2 regions of the Shewanella sp. 10N.286.45.A1 genome follow, and region 1 is predicted to be linked to the other one. Evidence: predicted binding sites of a transcription regulator. Region 1 holds the regulator's gene; the other holds the start of a gene.

The links. Region 1 encodes LexA, which represses DNA repair genes until DNA is damaged. Its sites were predicted from a motif close to TACTGTATNNNNATACAGTA; they were not measured.
Region 2: a site for LexA is predicted at 5,222-5,241, ahead of dinB (DNA polymerase IV). Genes of this name have one in related genera too.

Annotation. Positions count from the first base shown of each region.
Region 1 covers NZ_JBFRMK010000042.1:12,845-26,112, reverse strand. The annotation lists gene AB4238_RS03745 (hypothetical protein) at 1-511, opposite strand, end outside; gene AB4238_RS03740 (SURF1 family protein) at 725-1,435, opposite strand; gene AB4238_RS03735 (DUF2909 family protein) at 1,470-1,688, shown strand; gene AB4238_RS03730 (cytochrome c oxidase subunit 3) at 1,716-2,591, opposite strand; gene AB4238_RS03725 (cytochrome c oxidase assembly protein) at 2,712-3,281, opposite strand; gene ctaD (cytochrome c oxidase subunit I) at 3,284-4,885, opposite strand; gene coxB (cytochrome c oxidase subunit II) at 4,895-6,454, opposite strand; gene AB4238_RS03710 (cell division inhibitor SulA) at 6,899-7,408, opposite strand; gene lexA (transcriptional repressor LexA) at 7,405-8,025, opposite strand; gene plsB (glycerol-3-phosphate 1-O-acyltransferase PlsB) at 8,339-10,762, shown strand; gene mtr (tryptophan permease) at 10,763-12,019, shown strand; gene AB4238_RS03690 (helix-turn-helix domain-containing protein) at 12,030-13,061, opposite strand; gene AB4238_RS03685 (MFS transporter) at 13,194-13,268, shown strand, end outside.
Region 2 covers NZ_JBFRMK010000269.1:538-9,357, reverse strand. The annotation lists gene AB4238_RS18195 (leucyl aminopeptidase family protein) at 849-2,387, opposite strand; gene AB4238_RS18190 (aminoacyl-histidine dipeptidase) at 2,604-4,067, shown strand; gene dinB (DNA polymerase IV) at 4,121-5,197, opposite strand; gene AB4238_RS18180 (methyl-accepting chemotaxis protein) at 5,363-7,363, opposite strand; gene AB4238_RS18175 (hypothetical protein) at 7,617-7,817, opposite strand; gene bfr (bacterioferritin) at 8,090-8,557, opposite strand; gene bfr (bacterioferritin) at 8,570-8,820, opposite strand, start outside.

The sequences.
Region 1 (13,268 bases):
GATCAGCCACAATCGCCTTACCTTGCATTATTTGAGCCTGGTGACTGGTGGTGATTGGGTAACTCATCACCATGCTGCCAAGGGGATCAACGACGACAAACTGTTGATCTTTGAGTAGTTGAGTGAGCGCAGGTGTCGGCGTTGCGGTAATAAAGTCGAACGATGTTAGTGCTGAGCGATCACTGTTTTCAGCGAGCATAATGATGGTATGCACTCGATCCTGATTTCGGCCCATCGCGATATGGCTTTGCTGTAAAATATAGAGTCTATCTAAGCAAGTTGTGTCACAAACTGCCGGTAGTTGATACAACAATTGCCACTCTTTAGGTTGAGGGTTTGTCATCTCTAAGCTTTGGTAGTTTATGCCGACTTCAAGCAGCTCGCCTTTGTTGGTTGCTCCACCATTATATAGCCCAAAACTTAAAATCAGTTTGGCGGCAATAACAGGTATTGCAAAAGCCAAGAGCAGTAATAGCAGTGTTTTCTTGCCGTTCTTTTTGGGGGAGTTCATTCCATCTCCTCTGTATTATTTGGGTACCACGTTACCTTATTGCTGCAGTACCTTTATGAGGTCTTGTCAGCATGCATTACCAATACAGCTAAGGTAATAAGCAAAACGACGGTAATCGTGAACAGCTTAATATCAGTACATCCCGGAACGGCTAGGATGCATATTTTCTAACCTACATGGTCTATTCTGCCTTAGCAATAGCCATGTTAGTTTTTAATTTTTAAGATTATCTTGTTGTTTTAATTTACGAAAAAATAAAAAGAGCATGATAACTGCAAATACTCCGGCCATACTGAACCACTGTACGGCATACCCTTGATGCTTCTGCGCAGATAATGGAATCGGTTGCCAAGGATGAATACGGATATCATCGGGAATATTGTTGGGTTGCAGCACGACTGGCGCGAGTGGTTTATCAATTAACAGCGCAAGTTGCTCTATGTTTAAATTTTGGATCCGCATCGGTGAACCCGTTTCTGCCATGAGCTCTGAGCTCATCGGATTCATCTGTTTTTGGTAGACGCGTCCATTTAACGCTAAAGGACTCGTTAATGCTGCTACGTTAGGCAGTATTGAGCGATCAACGCTTCCTGCCTCAAAGCCTAATTCGACTAATAACCATGGTTTATCTGGCGCGACTTCAAATGCTTGATAGGCTAAATAGCCAACTCTACCGTTAACGGTTTGGTTATCGAGTAGAAATACTTGCTGCAGAATGGGCGTGACGTGAGTACTCAGTTTGTAGCCAGTTAGATTGTCATTGCCAAGGTGAGCGAGGAGTTGCTCATAGGTCAGTACGCTAGCATTTTGTCGCTGACTGAGTGCTGCTTGCCATTGTTGTTTTTGCTGAGCTCGTTCAAGCTGCCAAAAACCAAGCTTGACCAAAATTGTAAACACCATCAAAGTAGAAAGTACAATAAACAACCAAATGCCTAAAGCCCCAATTTTTGGAGATTTAATGAATATGCTATTTGTTTTTAAACTGGTTTTAGTACTGCTACTGCTGTTCATATTGGTTAATTTAGCGAGAGCCCTATTTGTAATGGTAAGAGGTGAAAAGAGTGTACCCATGAGCCAATATCTAGGCCGACGGGTACTCTTTTCTGTGCTGGTCGTTATGTTACTGCTAGTGGCTTTAGCGACTGGGGTGATTGCGCCAAACCCCAGACCTTATTAGCTAATCAAATACTTTATCTAAATGAAGTTAAAGCACATAAACAAATATAAATAGACACAACCAAACCACATCAACAAAGTGCCAATACCAACTACCCGCTTGGAATGCAAAGTGGTGTTCGGGGCTGAAATGTCCTTTCAGCACCCTGAAAAACAACACAATCAGAAACACGGTGCCTAATGTCACGTGCATACCGTGAAAACCTGTGAGTAGGAAGAAGGTGTTGCCGTAAACGCCAGATTCAAGCGTTAGCCCCATCTCTTGATAGGCGTGGATATACTCTTCAGCTTGCAAGAATAAAAATCCGATACCCAACACAATGGTCAATGCCAACCAGGCGGTTAGTGCTTGACGCTTGTTTTTTTCAAGCCCTACATGGGCAAAGTGCAGTGTTACAGATGATGTCAGTAGAATAAGGGTGTTGTATAGCGGTAAACCTGTCCAGCCCATTGCTTCAGTCGTCGTGCCATCAGGCGTGGTGACAAGCGGCCATACTGCTTCAAATGTTGGCCACAGTACTTCGTGGGTCATGGCATTGTTAGATGCGCCGCCAAGCCATGGAATCGCAATCATTCTGGCATAAAATAGCGCACCGAAAAACGCGGCGAAAAACATCACCTCAGAGAAGATAAACCAGCTCATCCCTTGTCTAAATGAACGATCCATCTGTTTTGAATAGAGACCTGCCATTGATTCTGCAATAACGGTTCTAAACCAGCCGAAGATCATAAAAATAATGACGGCAATTCCAGCTAATAAGATATAACCGCCAATACCGCCTTCGCTATTTAGTTCAGATACGAAGCTACCGGCGCCGAAAGCGATAAGAAACAGCCCGATTGCACCGATAATCGGCCAGGCACTTTGCGCTGGTACATAATAGGGTTCGTGTTTAGTCGTCATTTTTATCTCCTTTCTCAACCATAGAGTAAAGAGTAGTAGAGTTGGCTAGGGTAGAAATTAACTGTTTATTTTGCCTACGACTTTTTAAGGGCAAATAGTGATTTTGTTGCTGAATAAATGTCATCTTGCAGCTCCTTGCTCTACGCTACCGGCATAACTTTTATCGGTAATATTGTAGAGGGTATAAGAGAGGGTCAAGGTAGAGATGGAGTCCGGTAATTCAGGGTCCACGTAAAAGATAAGTGGTAGATCGGCAGTAGCTGTCGCCGCTAATACTTGCTGATTAAAACAGAAGCACTCTGTTTTATTAAAATAGGCAGCCCCTTGCCCTGGTGACACTGACGGTATTGCTTGGCCGACGATATGTTTCGCCGACAAATTCTTCGCAACAAAGTGAGTGCGAATAAGCTCTCCAGGGTGAACTTGCATGCTGTTCATCTGAGGTTTGAACTCCCAGGGCATATCGCTTTGTACTTGGGAGACAAACTCAATGGTGACTGTTCTATTTTTATCTACCGTAACGGGCTTATAAACACTGGCAGTATTTTGGGTCTTACCGTTAATACCCAGCGTGTCACAGAGCACGTCATACAGCGGCACGAGAGCAAAGCCAAAACCAAACATTCCCACTGCACCTAATAGCAGCATGGTAATTAACTTTCGATTAGATTTACTCTGTGGCTGGCTCATTGTTACTTCACCTCAGGTGGTGTTGTAAACGAGTGATAAGGCGCCGGGCTTGGGATTGTCCATTCCAATCCTTCTGCGCCATCCCATGGTTTTGCTGGGGCTTTTTCACCGCCACGAATACATTTGATCACTACAGCTAAAAAGATTAGCTGCGACAATCCAAAGGCAAAGCCACCAATCGATACAATCTGATTAACGTCAGCAAACTGAATCGCGTAATCTGGTATTCGTCGAGGCATACCTGCTAGCCCCAAGAAATGCATCGGGAAAAACAGCACGTTTACCGAGATAACCGAACACCAAAAGTGCCAGCGACCTAAACTTTCGCTATACATGTTGCCCGTCCATTTTGGCAGCCAATAATAAGCCGCAGCCATAATGGAAAATATTGCACCGGTAACCAACACATAGTGGAAATGTGCCACCACAAAGTAAGTGTCATGGTACTGGAAATCCGCGGGGGTAATCGCCAGCATCAGCCCTGAAAAGCCGCCAATGGTGAACAGGATAATAAATGCCACTGCGAATAGCATTGGTGTTTCAAAACTGATCGAGCCGCGCCACATGGTGGCTACCCAGTTGAATACCTTAACGCCAGTCGGTACAGCAATAAGCATGGTGCAATACATAAAGAAGAGTTCGGCGAACACCGGCATCCCCGTGGTGAACATGTGATGCGCCCACACTAAAAACGACAACACCGCAATACTCGCTGTGGCGTACACCATAGAGGCGTAACCAAATAAAGGCTTGCGACTAAAGGCGGGAACAATGGCGGAGATAATACCAAAGGATGGCAAAATCATGATGTAAACTTCAGGGTGGCCAAAGAACCAGAATATATGCTGGAACATGACGGGATCACCACCTCCAGCAGCGTCGAAGAAGCTGGTGGCGAAGTACTTATCGGTTAATACCATGGTGACAGTTCCGGCTAATACCGGCATCACCGCTATTAGCAGGAAGGCGGTGATTAACCAAGTCCAAACAAACAGCGGTAGCTTCATCCATGTCATGCCAGGAGCACGCATATTGACGATGGTCACCACAACGTTAATTGCGCCCATAATCGAGCTCATGCCCATGATATGTACTGAAAACACGAATAGAGCAGTGCTGTCAGGGCTATAAGTCGTTGATAATGGAGCGTAGAAAGTCCAACCAAAGTTAGGTCCACCACCTTCCATAAACAAAGAACTTAACAGAATGGCAAACGCAAACGGTAGGATCCAAAAGCTCCAGTTGTTCATGCGCGGTAGTGCCATATCAGGCGCGCCGATCATCATTGGGATCAGCCAGTTAGCTAAGCCCGTAAAGGCTGGCATCACCGCCCCAAAGACCATAACTAAGCCGTGAACTGTGGTCATCTGATTGAAAAAGTTAGGCTCTACCAATTGTAAACCCGGCTGAAATAACTCAGCTCGAATAACCATCGCCATCGCGCCACCGGTAAGGAACATAATAAAACTGAACCATAGGTAGAGCGTGCCGATATCTTTGTGGTTAGTGGTTAATATCCAGCGCATAATGCCTTTTGGCGCCCCATGATGGTCATCATGGTGATCGTCCTGAGCGGCTGGCGAATCTTGTGTAATAGTGCTCATTTTAATCCCTTACTTTCCGTGGCCATCAACATCAGATGCTTGCACTGTATCACCGGAGTCATTACCCCAAGCATTACGCTCATAAGTGATAACGGCGGCAAGTTCCTGCGGCGTTAGCTGCGAACTGAACGCCTGCATTGCCGTTCCTGGTTTACCATTGATGACAATTTCAAGGTGATCCGCTACGGGGCCGGTAATGATTGGACTAGCAATTAAAGAGGGGAATGCGCCGGGTAAGCCGGTGCCTGCAGCCTGATGACAAGCGACACATTTGACCATGTAGACCTTTTCGCCCTTGGCCATCAATTCATCCATACTCAAATCATCAAGTACGGCAGCACTAACATCCTCTACAGCCTGTGTGACTGTCGATGCTGCTTGCTCTGCATCAGGTAGCTCAGCAGGTAAAGTCACTGGAACCGCTGGGGTGTCTGCAGAAGCTGCCGGATCTGAACCAGAAGAACTGACATCTGCGGCTTGCACGGTATCGCCCGAGTTATTGCCCCAAGCATTACGTTCATAGGTGACTACGGCTGCAATCTCTGTCGCGGTAAGTTGTTTTGCAAAGGCTTGCATCGCAGTACCTGGCTTACCGTGGAGTACTATGTCGATATGACCAGATACCGCGCCTTTAATGATTGGGCTACCAATAAGCGAGGGGAATACACCGGGAAGACCTGCGCCGTTGGGTTGGTGACAAGCTGCACATCGCGCCAGATAAATCTGTTCACCTTGTGCCATTAACTCGTCCATGCCCAAAGTTTTAGACAAGGCCGCTTCTGCTTCAGCGGCAGCATTCGTTGCTTGCTGTTGCTGTGCAATCAACCACTTGTCAAAGTCCTCTTCAGAGACGGCTTCAACAACAATCGGCATAAAGCCATGGTCTTTGCCACATAGCTCGGCACACTGGCCACGGTATACACCGGGTTTATCGATTCGAGTCCAAGCTTCATTGATGAAGCCGGGGTTAGCATCTTTTTTAACCGCAAAAGCAGGTACCCACCATGAGTGAATAACGTCTTCTGATGTCATTAAAAAGCGTACTTTGCGATTGATTGGCAGAACAAGAGGTTTATCTACTTCGAGCAAATAGTGTTCACCTTTTGCTTCTGTGCCCTCTATTTGTTCCCGCGGTGTCGACATTAAACTGTAAAATTCAACATCTTGATTAAAGTAGCTATAGTGCCACTTCCACTGCGAACCAGTGATCTTAATGGTTAAATCAGCATTACTTGGATCTTCCATGGCAATTAGTGTTTTAGTTGCAGGAATAGCCATGATGATAAGAATGATAAAAGGCACTACAGTCCATAATATTTCGACTTTAGTACTTTCATGAAAATTGGCGGCTACAGCGCCTTTTGATTTGCGGTGGTTGATCATGGCATAAATCATCACGCCAAAAACAACTAAGCCAATAGCACAACAGATGTAAAGGATGATCATGTGCAGGCTATAAACCTGTTCACTGATCGCCGTCACGCCCTCTGTCATATTAAGTGGCATTTCTGATGCAAAAAGTGCAGGCGTAAATATTAGCGCCAACACACAATACAACAATTGCTTCACTAGACTTCTCCTCTGTCAACAAGACAAAGAAGAGTCACACAGTAAGTCTCTGCTCTATGTAAACTCTTCAGTTCCCAAAAAAGCAACGATGACTTCAAAGTGCACGAGTGGCGTGTCTATCGTGTCGTTATATAACGTGTCGACTATCGATACGACTTTTGTAATTTCCAGTATCTATCTACTGGTTAGTGTAACCACTTTGGCACCTACGGCTGAAATATATCAGGCCGATCTCAGTCTTCACATACTTTAAAAGGATCTACAGTCCGTACATAAAGACCGACGACTAAATCGCTCGGATATAACAAAAATATCGTTGTTATCAGTTCCTACCCTACTTGGTGTTTAAATATTGATCAAGATCACTTTTTGACTAATTTCACGTGTTAGGGAAATAAAAAAGCTTCCTGAGAGGAAGCTTAGAAGGGTAATAGAAATAACGGCTTAATGAATAGAGGTGAATAATGAACCTTTATTAAGTACCTTATCCTGTGTGTTTATTGCGCTGTCAGGTAAGTGAGCATTCGCATTTTCAATCACTATACCTAGTGCTTGGGCACTCTTAGCGACTAATTGTAGGCGTCTATTATCACGTGCATCTAGGCTATTTGCCCAAGTAATGACGGCACTTGATGTACCACTTGTGAGTGCTTTTTCCATCGCCCATAAGGTTTCGACTTCATCTTTAGCATGCACCAGTAAAATTCTGTCCATGCGCACACCTGCAGTTGCAAGCATCTGTTTGTAACCAATATTAGGTGGGCTAATTAAGACAATCCAGCGACCTTGTTGGCTCAGTTGAGCCAATTGACCACTTATCTTTTTTAGCTCATTACGCCCTTGAGTTGCCGATACCATAGTTTCAATATCAGTGCTCTTTTTAGTCATAGAGGAGGTTGGCAGATCTTGCCACAGACCTGGATGACGAGGGCTTACACCTAATAATTTATTCATTGCCAATCTCCATTACGGATCACGCCAACGGCTAAACCTTCAATGCTAAGGCTTTGGTTTGCTAGATCCACTTCTATTGGTGAGTAATCTTCATTTTCTGCGTGTAAAAAGACTTTATTACCTTTCTTTTCAAAGCGCTTAACGGTTACATCATCTTCAACACGAGCCACCACTACCTGGCCGTTACGTGCTTGCTGACTTTTATGTACAGCTAATAGATCCCCTTCAAGTATGCCGATATCTTTCATACTGTCACCGCGAACACGCAGAAGAAAATCAGCTGAAGGACGGAACATGGCTGGGTCAACTTTATAGTGTTGCTCGACATGTTCTTGGGCAAGTATTGGCTCACCAGCGGCGACCTGGCCAATCAGAGGTAAACCAGACTCTGTTTCCTCTGCATCTTCCTGTGTAAGTCTAATTCCTCTAGAAGTGCCAGGAATGATCTCAATACACCCTTTTTTGGCCAGTGCTTTTAAATGCTCTTCAGCGGCATTAGCAGACTTAAAGCCTAAACGTCTCGCAATCTCTGCACGGGTAGGTGGCATGCCTGTATCAGAAATGTTTCGTTTAATCAGTTCTAAAATTTCTGCTTGGCGCGGTGTAAGTGGTCTCATGGCTGAACCTGTTTTTCTATACAGTACCTGTCAGTATATACAGTAATTTAATCAGTGCAAGTATTAACCATATTAATGTAAGCATAAGTTAAATTTACATTTATCTCGTGTCGCCTTTAATGTGGTGGCTAATGCCTGCTGGAGGGGGCGTTAATCAATATTAATCTAGAGTGTATGCACTAAGTTGTAGCTAAGTCATTGTTCTATAAATGCACAGTAGCTTCCAGTGCCGATTGTAAAGCAATTGCGCAAAGCGTTAGGAATTCTGGTATTCTACGGGGTTATTAGAAGCGACTAACACTGCAAGCGAATCATGTCGAAAAAAGACTCTCTTTGGTTTAAATCTTTACGCTGGATCCAGAAAAAGTTGGTACACACTATTGTGGTACCTCACGATCCTTTTGATGATCTCAATCTCGATCCAAGCAAACCGCTCGTTTATGTCATGAAAACAGAATCAGTGAGTGATATTGCTGCTTTAAGTGAAATGACCGGCACGCTAGGCCTGCCTAGCCCTTATGATGACTTAGAGGTCAATGGCGTCAGTGCGCCACGGGTTGTTTGTCTTGAAGGCAGCAAACCGTTATTTGGTGAACGAGAAAGTGCTGAACAGTACCTACATTGTTTCAAGCGTTTGCTAAGTGTACATAAGCAGAATGCTGAGCTCGATATTCAACTAGTGCCTGTTAGCCTCTACTGGGGGCGCACTCCAGGTAAAGAAGATGACACGATGCGCGCGGCTGTTTTGGAACGTCAGAATCCAACTTGGCTACGTAAGTGTTTGATGATCTTATTCTTAGGTCGTCATAACTTTGTCCAGTTTTCTAATGCTGTGTCGCTGCGCTACATGGCAGATGAACATGGCACCGATAAGCGTATAGCTCAAAAGCTCGCGCGCGTTGCCCGAGTGCATTTCCAGCGTCAGCGAAAAGTGATGACAGGGCCTCAACTGCCTAAACGCCAAGCGCTTTTCCATTCTTTGCTTAAATCAGATTCGATTACCAAGGCGATAAAAGAGGAAGCGGCGAGCAAAAAAATCTCAGAAGCTGAGGCTCGCGCCAAAGCAATGGAATATCTTGATGAAGTTGCAGCTGATTACTCAGACAGTTTGGTACGTATAGCCGAGCGTTTTCTCACTTGGCTGTGGAATAAGCTTTATAAAGGCATAAACATCAAAGGTGCGGAGCAGATCCGCCAGTTACACCATGATGGTCACGAAATAGTTTATGTACCGTGCCACCGTAGCCATATGGACTACTTGTTGCTGTCTTACATTCTTTATTACCAAGGTATGGTGCCGCCGCATATTGCTGCCGGTATTAACCTTAACTTCTGGCCGGCAGGGCCGATGTTCCGTCGTGGCGGTGCATTCTTTATTCGTCGTAGTTTCCGTGGTAATAAGCTTTACACCGCAGTATTCCGTGAATATTTAGATCAGTTATTCACTAAAGGTTACTCGGTGGAGTATTTCACTGAAGGCGGACGTTCGCGTACTGGTCGCTTATTGGCGCCTAAAACAGGCATGATTGCGATGACGCTTAATAGTGTTCTCCGCGGTGTCGAACGACCTGTAACCTTGGTTCCTGTTTACTTGGGTTACGATCATGTGATGGAAGTAGCGACTTACCATAAAGAGCTAAGCGGTAAAAAGAAAAAGAAAGAATCTGTCTGGCAGGTATTTGGCGCCATCCGTAAGTTAGGTAACTTTGGCCAAGGCTATGTCAACTTTGGTAAGCCTATAACACTGCATAACTTCTTAAATGACGAAGTGCCTAATTGGCGCGAAGATATCGCCCAAGATCCTGAGCAAAAGCCAACTTGGTTAACGCCAGCGGTGAATACGTTAGCCAGCCAAGTAATGACTAATATTAACGATGCTGCAGCAGTCAGTTCAGTGACGTTAACGAGCTTGGTATTACTGGCATCAGAGCAAAATGCACTAGAACGTAGTCAGCTTGAAAAGCAGTTAGATCTTTATCTTACATTGTTAAAAGAACTGCCTTATACCGAGTACACTTCCGTCCCCGAGGGGAGTGGTAAAGATTTAGTTTCGCAAGGTCTTGAGCTGAAGAAGATTCAGATTGAAAGTGATGCGCTTGGCGACATTATCTCTATTGATGACAGTATTGCGATAACGATGACTTATTATCGTAATAACATCATTCATCTGTTGGTGGTTCCTTCACTGATCGCAGCCTGTTTATTGCGTAAAGAGCGTTGCACTCGTGATGATGTTGTGTGTGTAATTAATGACTTTTATCCACTGCTTCAAGCCGAATTATTTATGGGCATTGAAGATCCTAAGGTCTACGCGAATAGCATCTTAGATATCTTTGTTGCGCAGGGATTAGTGGTTGAAAATGGTCACTTTGAAGTTGCCGATGACAAAGTTAATCAGTTGCTATTGCTGTCTGGCACCATCGACGAAACGATGCAACGTTACGCTATCTTATTTAACTTGTTAGCAGTGAAACCTAACATGGAGCGCTCAGAGTTAGAGCGCGATAGCCATCGCCTTGCACAAAGGCTGGGAGCACTTCACGGTATTACTGCGCCAGAGTTCTACGACAAGAAGCTATACGCTACGCTAAGCGTTAAATTAAAAGAGTTAGGTCATCTAACCGATAGCGAAGGCTGTAGTGATATCAAACGTATAAAAGATAGAGCTAATTTGCTACTGCGTTCATCCGTTAGACAGACGATTGTTGATAGCGTTAATGCGGAGCAAAAAGATTAAATGGCAAATCATATGAATGCGGCCAAAAACAAGGCCGAAGGAAAATCACTATTAGGCGGCGCAATGATCATTGCGGGCACGACCGTTGGTGCGGGCATGTTCTCCTTACCTGTAGTGGGCGCAGGCATGTGGTTTGGCTACTCAATGTTAATGTTGGTAGGCATATGGTTTTGTATGTTGGTGTCTGGTTTGATGTTGCTAGAGACTAACCTTCATTTTGAACCAGGCTCCAGTTTCGACACACTCACTAAAACCACGCTTGGCCAATTTTGGCGCATCGTCAATGGGCTTTCCATTGCTTTTGTTTTATATATTCTGACTTACGCCTACATAAGTGGTGGCAGTTCAATCGTTAACCATAGTCTTGAAGGGCTGGGGATAAGCTTACCGCAAAGTCTTGCTGGGCTAGTGTTTGCTGCGGTATTGGCTACCATCGTTATCATCAGCACCAAAGCCGTAGATAGGATCACCACCATTATGCTTGGCGGTATGATCATTACCTTCTTCTTGGCTGTTGGTAATCTATTGATAGATGTCGATACCAGTAAATTGTTCGTGCCCGATGGCGAAACAAGTTATGCACCATACCTATTGGCGGCACTGCCTTTTGGTTTAGCGAGCTTTGGTTACCATGGTAACGTTCCTAGCTTAGTTAAGTACTACGGCAATCAACCAAAGACTATTATTAAGGCGCTGTTCATTGGTACCTTTATTGCCTTAGTCATTTATAGCTGCTGGTTAGTTGCGACTATGGGTAACATTCCTCGTAGTCAGTTTGTCGATATTATTGCTCAAGGCGGTAATATGGGCGTATTGGTGGGTGCGTTATCGGAAGTTATCGCGAGTAGTTGGTTAAACACCATGTTAACCCTGTTTGCTAACTTGGCCGTGGCTTCATCTTTCTTAGGCGTGACCTTAGGTTTGTTTGATTACCTTGCCGATCTATTTGGGTTTGATGAGTCTCGCCAAGGGCGTTTAAAAACGGCAGCAGTGACATTTATTCCACCAACTATTTTAGGTATTTTATTCCCGAATGGTTTCCTTATTGCGATTGGTTTTGCTGCATTAGCAGCCACCATTTGGGCAGCTATCGTCCCAGCAATGATGGCTTATAAGTCGCGTAAAATCTTTGCTGACAGTGAAGGTTTTAGAGTCCCTGGTGGCACGCCATTGATCGCAGTGGTGATTGTATTTGGTATTGTTACCGGTGCTTGTCATCTGCTCGCTATGGCCGAACTGTTATCGGTTTATGGTTAACTGCTAAGTGCTAGCCCCGCAGGTTAATCTGCGGGGTTTGTTGGCTGTTTAGTCGCAGTAAGTATTGCTGGGGTGTGCACAAACGGAAGGTTTTGAAGGCCTTGCTAAAGCTCTGTTTGTTGCCATAACCAAGTAACTGACAGATCTCTTCTATTTGTTTGCCTTCTAGCATGTACTTCACTGCTTGATTACTGAGTACGTATCCCCGCAAGTGTATGAAACTAAAACCTTTATCTTGCAGTCTTCGTTGTAATTGCTGCTTTGATAAACCCACTTTTTCGGCTACATCGCTAATACTGGGCAAGCCATAAAATCGGCAATAGTTGACTATCTCGTACATGACTTTTGGGGTGTCGTCTGGCTGTGGCATATCGAGATATTTTTCGAAAAGTGACAGCGGCATTTGTAAGATGGGGTCTTGCGCGCTTTGTAACTGCTTGGTTTGTAGCAGTACCGTGTTGTTAGCCCATATCTCGGTTTGAGCGGTATTGTATACCACCGGACAACCAAACACTTGATCAAGCCGCAAATGACTCATGTCTAACCCACTTAAATGGATCTTATGCGGGGTAAATGACTGACCTAGATGGTGACGCATCGTGTTAAGTAAGATCATCGCGACTCTAAAAGAGTCATAGCTTCGTTGTTGTCCTTCCGCATAGCGATTGCTATAGCACCATTTGATAATGCGTCCTGATTGGATTACATAATAGCTGGCACCGGATTGAAACGATGACAGGCCATAATTGGTGCGCCTGAGGCTCACGGCAAAGTCAGGGGCTGATAAAAACCAATTCCCCGGTACATTGATGTGCTCTAAACTCAAAAGATCTGCGATTTTACAAATATAGTTCTCGCCGCACAGTCGATTAATACCGGCTAACCAACTGAGAAACTCCTCCATTGGCACTAACGCCATCGGATCTTGATACAAAGTTGGTGGAATTCCTAAGCTGACTTCGTTAATCCCAAAGCGCTTAAATACTGCAGCAAGCACGATATTGGCATAGCTCATTCTTATAAATGCGATGTTAGCGCTCATGGGGTTTCGTTATCTTGTGGTCAGAATGAATCAATTATAACCTGATTTTGATATATATGGTTCATGACTGTTGTGGCTATTCTAAGGGCAGTCAGAATAATGGGTAATGATAATGTACTGAGGTTAGCAAATATGAGTTTGATGGCAATGCCATTTGTGGATAGTGGCGTGGATACGACTTTGCATGTCGTCGGCGCCGTTTTTATG
Region 2 (8,820 bases), on a different contig from region 1:
TTCCTTGGAGAATTATCCATCCTGGATAGACTTATCTGTGGTAGGCATTCACCCTAACCAACGAGAGCCATTATAGACAACTGTAATTTTATTACAACTATTAATTCAATATAATGCCAAAAAGCGGCTTCAACCGTAATTTAACCACAATTATAGTGTGTGTAGATCACATAAATTCGCTATTTATTGAAGCGAATGTCAGTTGTTAACAGATTCAGATCAGAATAATTACCTTAGCCTAACCAGAATCGACAAAAAATGACTAAAGCAGATCAATATATATAACGCAAAAAAAAGCCCGCTCAATGAGCGGGCAAGACATATTCAAGTTTTCTGATGGAAATTGGTTAGCGCGCTAGCGATAATCAATTGTAAATTTGGTCAATCTACAACTTGGTCTAAAAACATCTAATAGATGTCATAAGGGTGATGGAAACGTGCGACTTACTAGGTGGTTAGCCCTTGTAAGCCATGGCGTATATACCGCCACGCAAAACATCAGTGTTTAACCAAAAGCTTTGCGAATAAATAGTCGTGCTCTTTGTAAAAGACATAATCAATACTCCTAACTAAGTTGAATTCTAAATACTCTGCATGCTAATTGCGCCCCATCGTGGGTTAAGCAAAGCCAACTCGTCGCTCGATTCCTTGGAGAATGATCCATCCTGGATAGACTAGCTCGATTAGGCACCTGCCTAATCAACGGAAATCATTATATCTGAATGTAGTTTTATTACAACTATTTTTATTAAAAAAGCCAAAACAACCCTAGAAATGTAATTTAATTACTTAATGTCGCATTAAAAAGCCGACTTTAGTGTCGGCTTTAACGGTTTAGCGTGTAAAACTTACTGACTATTCACCATATAGTTAAATAGCCCAACTAATGGCGTTGCTGTTGGGCTACCATATTGCGGATGACCTTCGGTCGCACTACCCGCGATATCTAAATGCGTATAAGCAATCGGTGTATCGCTATTTAGACCATGCTGGCTTAACCCTGATGCTTGGATTAAAAATGCGGCAGGGTATTGGTGACCTCGGGCTGTCACCGATGAAGGTGCATTATTTGATGACAACATGTCTGCAGCTGCTGATGGATCAATAATCTTACTAAAGTCATCTCGGCGCAATTGGCTAACCTCTATTGGCTCTCCCCAAATAGCCGCTTGTTGCTGAATACTATCGGCAACGTTCGCCTGCTTAGCGACACTATTTTCTACCGCGGCGGTATAACCACCAAAACAGCGCACCACGTGACCAGTTAACGTTGCCACAGAGTACATTTCAGGTTTTACTGCTGATTCCGCTTTAAGACGTAGATGCGACAGTAGATCCGCTAATACCAGTCGCCCTTCTGCATCAGTATTACCAATACGCACACGTTTGCCGGCATGACTGGTAATGATTTCATCGGTCACAAATGCCTCACTACCTATACTGTTTCGCACTAAGCCTAACTCAGCAACAATACGGATCCCTTTCGGTTTAAGCATACTAACGGTTTTTAGTAACCCAGCCACGGCAGCAGCGCCGCCCTTATCTCGACTCATGCCGGCCATGCCACCAGCAATTTTTATATCTGCACCGCCAGTATCATAAACCACACCTTTACCAGCAAACATAAAGGTGCGTTCGATTTCGCCCTCACCGACATACTCTAGCTTAACCACTCGGGGTTGATGTCTCAGTACAGCAAAAGATGAACGGCCAACCGCGCTCAGTAGCGGATAATCACGCTCTAAAATATCTCTATCCTCTACCACTGACATTGTTAAGCCGCTATCTGCTAGTGCAGCCAAGCAGTAATCAGCAAATGCCGGTGCTGACATGCGCTCAGGCTCGGTACCACAAAGGTCACGTGCTAACACACGCCCAGCCTCAATTGCCGTTAGTGTAGCAGCGTGGTGAGTATCACTCAGTAAACCTATGCACTCTAATGCTTCATCTGCCCCACCCGCTTCGCGTAGTTCAAGCGCCTGCCATAACTCTTGTCCACACGCTAATGCCGATACCTCGGCCGCTTTTTGATAACGAGACTCTCCGATACCATTCACTAGTAACAATGGTCGTTTAGCTCCCGCTTCTTTAGCGACTCGAATACCTTGGCGCGCCGCGTCAGCAAACACTCTTACATCTTCATACTCATCAGCAGCTTTGGTTACCGGCGCAATGACTAATCGACCGCCCGCAATGCCTGGCGCAAACAACAGGGTTACCGATTTTCCGACTCGTTGGTCAACTTTCTGACCATGATTGGCCAGTAATGCCACTTCTTCAACCTTAATCGCATTGAGATCGGCAGCAACGACCACTAGTGCATCCCATCCATTACCTTCAAATATCGCCTCTTGCGAGGCTACATCAACATATTTAACTACAGCCATGACCCTTCCTTTTTATTTTTAATTGCTGGCATTATTATCCTATTGCGTGCAGATTACCAACGACTTCATCAAGCTTGAAATCTTCTATGGCAACTTCTGCTGACACTGATTATGTAAAGCGGAGTAACAGATACTAAGACTATGGTAGAATGTTGCCATTTTCAGCCTCAAGCGCACCAGCGCAGTAGTGATAATCTCAAAATAGAGGAACTTTCTGTGACCGCACTAAACCAGCTACAACCACAAGCACTTTGGCAATGGTTCGAACAAATCTGTGCCATTCCACACCCTTCAAAACATGAGCAAGCCTTGAGTGAACACATTCAAGCTTGGGCTAAAGATAAACAGCTGTCTGTTGTCGAAGATAAAGTCGGCAACCTTATCATCAAGAAAGCCGCAACAGCGGGCATGGAAGATCGTAAAACCGTCGTTCTGCAAGCGCATATCGATATGGTTCCACAAAAGAATGCTGATAAAGAGCATGACTTTGAAAAAGATCCCATCGATGCCTACGTTGAAGATGACTGGGTTAAGGCTCGTGGCACTACCCTTGGTGCCGATAACGGTATTGGTATGGCTTCAGCATTAGCGGTTCTTGGTGCTGATGATATTGTTCATGGCCCACTTGAAGTACTTCTGACTATTGATGAAGAAGCGGGAATGACCGGAGCATTTGGCTTGGAAGCTGGCATGCTTGAAGCAGAGATATTGATCAATACTGACTCTGAGCAAGAGGGTGAGATCTACATGGGCTGCGCAGGTGGCGTTGATGGCCAGATTAGCGTGCCTATGGTTTGGCAATCTCCAGAGCCGAGCAACTCGAGCTATACGCTATCGCTTGCAGGTCTAAAAGGTGGCCACTCAGGGGTGAACATCCATTTAGGTCGTGGTAATGCCAACAAGTTGCTGGCTAGGTTCTTGTTTGATCATAGCGATGAGCTAGCGCTTGAGCTAACAAACTTCACTGGTGGTTCACTGCGTAACGCAATCCCACGTGAAGCACAAATTAGCTTCATGCTCCCTGCTGAAAACGTCACTCTGCTGCAGAATCGTATTAGCGAATTTCAAGCATTAGTTCGCCAAGAATTAGCCATTGCCGACCCAGACACTGAGCTAACTCTGACAGAAATACCAGCCGAAACTAAAGTGATGAGTGAAGACTCACAGCAGATTTTAATCGATATCCTCAATGCTTGCCCTAACGGCGTAGTGCGCATGAGTGATGAAGTTGAAGGCGTAACTGAAACCTCGTTAAACGTTGGCGTTATCAGCACTGAAACTGATTCAGTGCAGGTACTTTGTCTTATTCGCTCACTGATTGATTCAGGTCGTGAAGAGATAGAGGGCGTACTGACCTCGTTAAGCAGCCTTGCAGGAGCTAACGTTGAGTTTAGCGGTGCATATCCAGGTTGGAAGCCTGACAATAGCTCGCCAGTGATGGCAAGTGTGCGTGAGACCTATGAAGATATCTACAACAAAGAGCCAACTATCATGGTGATCCATGCCGGCCTTGAATGTGGTTTATTTAAGAAGCCGTACCCAGAGATGGATATGGTTTCTATTGGCCCAACCATCCGCTACCCACATAGCCCCGATGAAAAGGTCAATATCACTACCGTTGGTCAGTACTGGAAACTATTGCTGGCAGTACTTGAACGTACACCGGTGAAAGGTAGCTAATCTTATAAATTAGCCCCAAAAAAGCCGCTCAAAGCGGCTTTTTTGTTTTATCGCTAAAAGCCAAGATCCATCTGTGGCGGCTCTGTACCTTCATCGCTATCGGCTTGGCTGTTTGAGGCTAATCCTACGGAAACTCCCAATAAACGAATACCGCGATCATGTTGCCGCTCCATCGCCTGCTCTAATAATTGATAAAACATATTAACCGAGATCTCATCACTGCGATGCTCAATCGTTGTCTGCTTAAAATCTTCAAATTTAAGCTTAACCACCTGTTTATGAATCACTCTATCTTTAGCGCTGCGATTAACTCTAACGCCCAATTCTTGTATAAGCTGCGGCAACACCGCACGGCACTGCTCCAGTGTATGAATGTCTTTTGCTAATGTAGTTTCTACGCCCACAGACTTGCGTTCCCTGTTTGGGGATATTGCTCGATTGTCGATCCCTTTTGCCCTTTCTATCAATACAGCCCCAAATTTTCCAAATCGTTCTAGTAGCTTATTTTGCGGATAAGCCTGCACGTCGGCGCAGGTGTTTAAACCCAGTTCGGTGAGCTTTTTAGCGGTGACCTTGCCAACACCGGGAATTTTGATTAATGGTAAGGTTTTAACAAACGCATCAATTTTGTCAGGCCTGACAAGGTATTGCCCATTGGGTTTATTTAGGTCTGAGGCTATCTTGGCAAGAAACTTAACCGGAGCGATGCCTGCAGATGCAGTCAGCCCTGTCTCGACAAATATCTCTTCACGAATCGCTTGTGCCATCAACGTTGCAGAGCCTTGGCAGTGATCACTTTCAGTGACATCAAGATAAGCTTCGTCGAGCGACAATGGTTCGATCAAGTCAGTATAGCGCTCAAACACAGCTCTTATCTGACGAGACACATCCTTATAGACCTGCATTCTACCGGGCACCAAAATAAGATCAGGGCAAAGCTTGAGGGCGTAGCCCGATGCCATTGCCGAGCGCACCCCAAATTTACGCGCTTCATAGTTACAAGTACTGATCACGCCACGGCGATCGCTCCGTCCCCCCACAGCGATGGGTTTACCTTGTAACTCTGGAAAATCACGCATCTCTACAGCAGCGTAGAAGCAGTCCATATCGACATGAATTATTTTTCGCAATCTTAAACCCTCCGACCAGAACTATACTGTATATAAAAACAGTACTCAAGAAAAGTTAGCTCAAAGGGGGGCAAGCGTCATTTATCAAAGTGTATTTCTGCTGCTATACATAACAAAAACGGAGCCAATCGGCTCCGTTTTACTGTCATTAATTAAAACTAACCGCTAGATTTTAAACTGCTTAATATTACCCGACAGTGACTCTGTGACTTGTGCAAAGTTACCAAAGTTGTGCGATAACTCCTCACTGGCGGCGAGTGAGTCATCAGACAGCGCCCTGACATTTTCAACGTTGCATGCCACCTCTTCTGCAACCACGGCTTGTTGACCAACAGCAGCGGAGATCTCAATGGTTTGTTGTTGGATCGCTTCAATGGCACCGGTAATACTGTCTAGCGCCACTTCAACTTTACCAGTAAGCTCTTGACCGATGTTGGCCTGCTCGACGCCAGCCTCCATCACTTGCTCAGCTTCATTGGCATTTTGCTGTAGTGTTTGGATGATCTCTTGAATGTTTGCTGTTGAGTCTTGTGTGCGTGATGCCAGCGTTCTTACCTCGTCGGCAACGACTGCAAAACCTCTGCCCTGCTCACCGGCTCTTGCAGCTTCAATTGCCGCATTAAGCGCTAATAAGTTAGTTTGCTCTGCTATACCACGAATAACATTAAGCACTTCGCCAATCTGTTCTGAACGAGTTCTTAACTGCTTAACAACTTTAGCTGCTTCAATGACTTGCGATGATAACGACTGCATCCCTTGGCTCGCTTGCGCCACAATAGCGCCACCCTCAACCGATTCCGCTTGTGCTTTGTCAGCAAAGTCACTGGCACGCTGAGCGCTCGCAGCCATCTCTTGGCTAGTATGCGCCATCTCGGTGGCTGCTGTTGCGACAGAAGCTATCTCCTCTTTTTGCTGCGCAACAGAGTGAAGCGCACGTTCGCTGACTTCAGATGCAGCTGAAACACCATTTTCAACCTCTAAGGTTAAGTCGCGAGTTTCTTGCAGCATTCCCTGAACTTTGGCGGCAAAACGGTTAAATGCATTACCGAGTTTGCCAAGTTCATCTTCTCTATCCATTTGGATCCGTTTAGCCAAATCGCTATCACCTTCGGCAATATCTTCCATCGCGGCGAGTAAACTATTGAGCTGCTTTCTAAACGGTAACAGCATGCCCCAAACGGTAACGCCAACAAATAGCATGATCAGACATGAGAGCAGAATTGAATTAATGATCGCGTCAGTTACTGGCGCTTCAATGACCTCTGTTGGTAACATAAAGGCCAAATGCCACTTCTGCTCAGGGAAATCACCACCAACTTCAACAAAGCTGACTCGCTGAGACTGACCTTTAAAGGTAACTTCTGCAAATCCTGACGATTGTGACTGCATCTGTCTGCTTAACGCGCTAAAGCCACTGCTATCTTTAAATTGACTATCGACTTTTGAGGCATCTGAGCCTGGAGGGAATTTTTCATTAAAACCGGGAAAATAAACCAACTTACCAGCATTGGTTACAAGAAAGGCTTGGCCCGCACCTTGATACTTAATGGGCGCGAGTAGTTCGCTACCAATGGTATCAATTAAGATATCCATTCCACCAATCCCTAATAAACGGCCTGATTGATCTTTAACAACAGTTTTAACCGTCGCAGATATGGAGCCATCATTGGCATCAACAGCGGGATCGCCGACAAACATACCATCTTTATCTATCGCTTCTTGCCACCAAGGGCGCTTATTGGTGTAGTACTCGCTATCATTGTAGCGGCCGTTTAAGTCAAAATATTCAAAGGTATTGGCGGAGCCGAAGAAGACAGATTTTATATCACTGTCTTGATCGGAGAAAAACTTAAAGTACTCAACAATAGACTTGTACTGTTTATCTGATGATAGGTCACTTAGACGATTGTTATATTTAGCAAACCACTCAAGTACACTCGGGTCTGCAAACACCGCATGGATCAACTGCCCTTTTGCGACAAAGTAGCTGCGAACTTCAGTAGATTTGAGTTGAACCAGCCCTGTGAGATCACTATCAATTTGTTGACGCGTACTAGTGCTTTCATTCTTAACTAAGAACAGTGCGACGATGGTAAACAGTACCGCCAAAGCACCAACAATAGTCACAACCAGCTGCATACTTAGCGAGCGTTTAAACCAAAGCATTCTATATTCCTTTATTATTATATTTTTCTAGGAATAATGAATTTAACAGAATTAACACAAGATTAAAGCAGAAAAATCAACATTTAACTGGCGAGTTGTAAATTGAAAGTTACATTGAAATAAAAGTGCTAGCAATGCTAGCGGATCATTTCAAAAGAAAAGAGCAATGCTAGATTATTTTGCTACTGCTTCAATACAGATACAGTGAAAGGCTCTAAAGTGAATGTTCAGGTAATGAAAGGACTGACCAATACTAGAAAAGATTCGTCAACATTGAAAGTTCATCAGCAGTGAGGGCCGACTGGCTATTACTCTTTTGTGATGAAGAGCTGCGTCTATTACCTGACTCAGCGATTTCAAGTTGCTGTTCAAGCTTTCTTATCTTAAAAAGAAGACGTTCGATTATCAGCTGGTTATCGCTTTCATGAACGTTGTTTTTTGCTGAAATAATCATAATCTCCCCTCGTATTTTTTAGCTATCAAAAAAACCACACTTGCGCATTCTAAGGTTAGTACAAAAAACCATCGCTGCAACAAATTTAATGAATTATTTGTACCTTATTATAGTAATCCTCTCTAGCTGAATATTAGCTGTATAGACTTAGTCAAAATATAAGCAATTTTACTTTATAAGCTTTAAAGAACGCCTTAAAAAAGAGCACCGCCACTATAAAAGTGAGGTGCTCTAGCAAATATGGCTACGCCTAGTTAACCAGCCTAATTTAGCTACATCTTGCTTTGTAAGTAATTTTGTAAGCCGACTTTATCAATCAAACCTAACTGTTTTTCTAGCCAGTACATATGATCAGACTCAGTCTCTTCTAGCAATACCTCTAAGATCTCACGGCTTTCGTAATCTCTTTTCTCTTCACACAAAGCAATAGCACTACGAAGGTTATCGGCCACTTGGTATTCATAAGCAAGATCGTTCTTAAGCATCTGCTCAGTATCTTTACCGATATTGAGTGGTTCACGACTGGCGACGTCTGGCGTACCTTCTAAAAACAAAATGCGCTGCACCAGCTTTTTAGCATGTTCACGCTCATCATCTGATTCGTGAGAAATCCTCTCATGCAATTCATTCAGCCCCCAATCTTCATACATTAGGCCATGAACAAAATACTGATCCATTGCTGACAACTCTCCGGTGAGCAACTTATTAAGTGTATCGATGACTTCTTTATTACCTTTCATAATCGTCTCCGGTTAGTCCATTTTAGATTGTAAGTAGTTCTGAATACCTGTCAGTGAAATAAGCTCTAACTGGGCTTCAAGCCAGTCTAAATGCTCCTCTTCATCTTCGAGCAGATCTTCCAAAATATCACGACTAACGTAGTCAGCAGATTGCTCACACAGTGCAATGGCATCTCGCAATAATACTAGCTCTTCTTCCAGCATCACTTTGTCGCATTCGAGCATCTCTTGGCTATGCTCTCCAATACGAATTTTGTCCAACT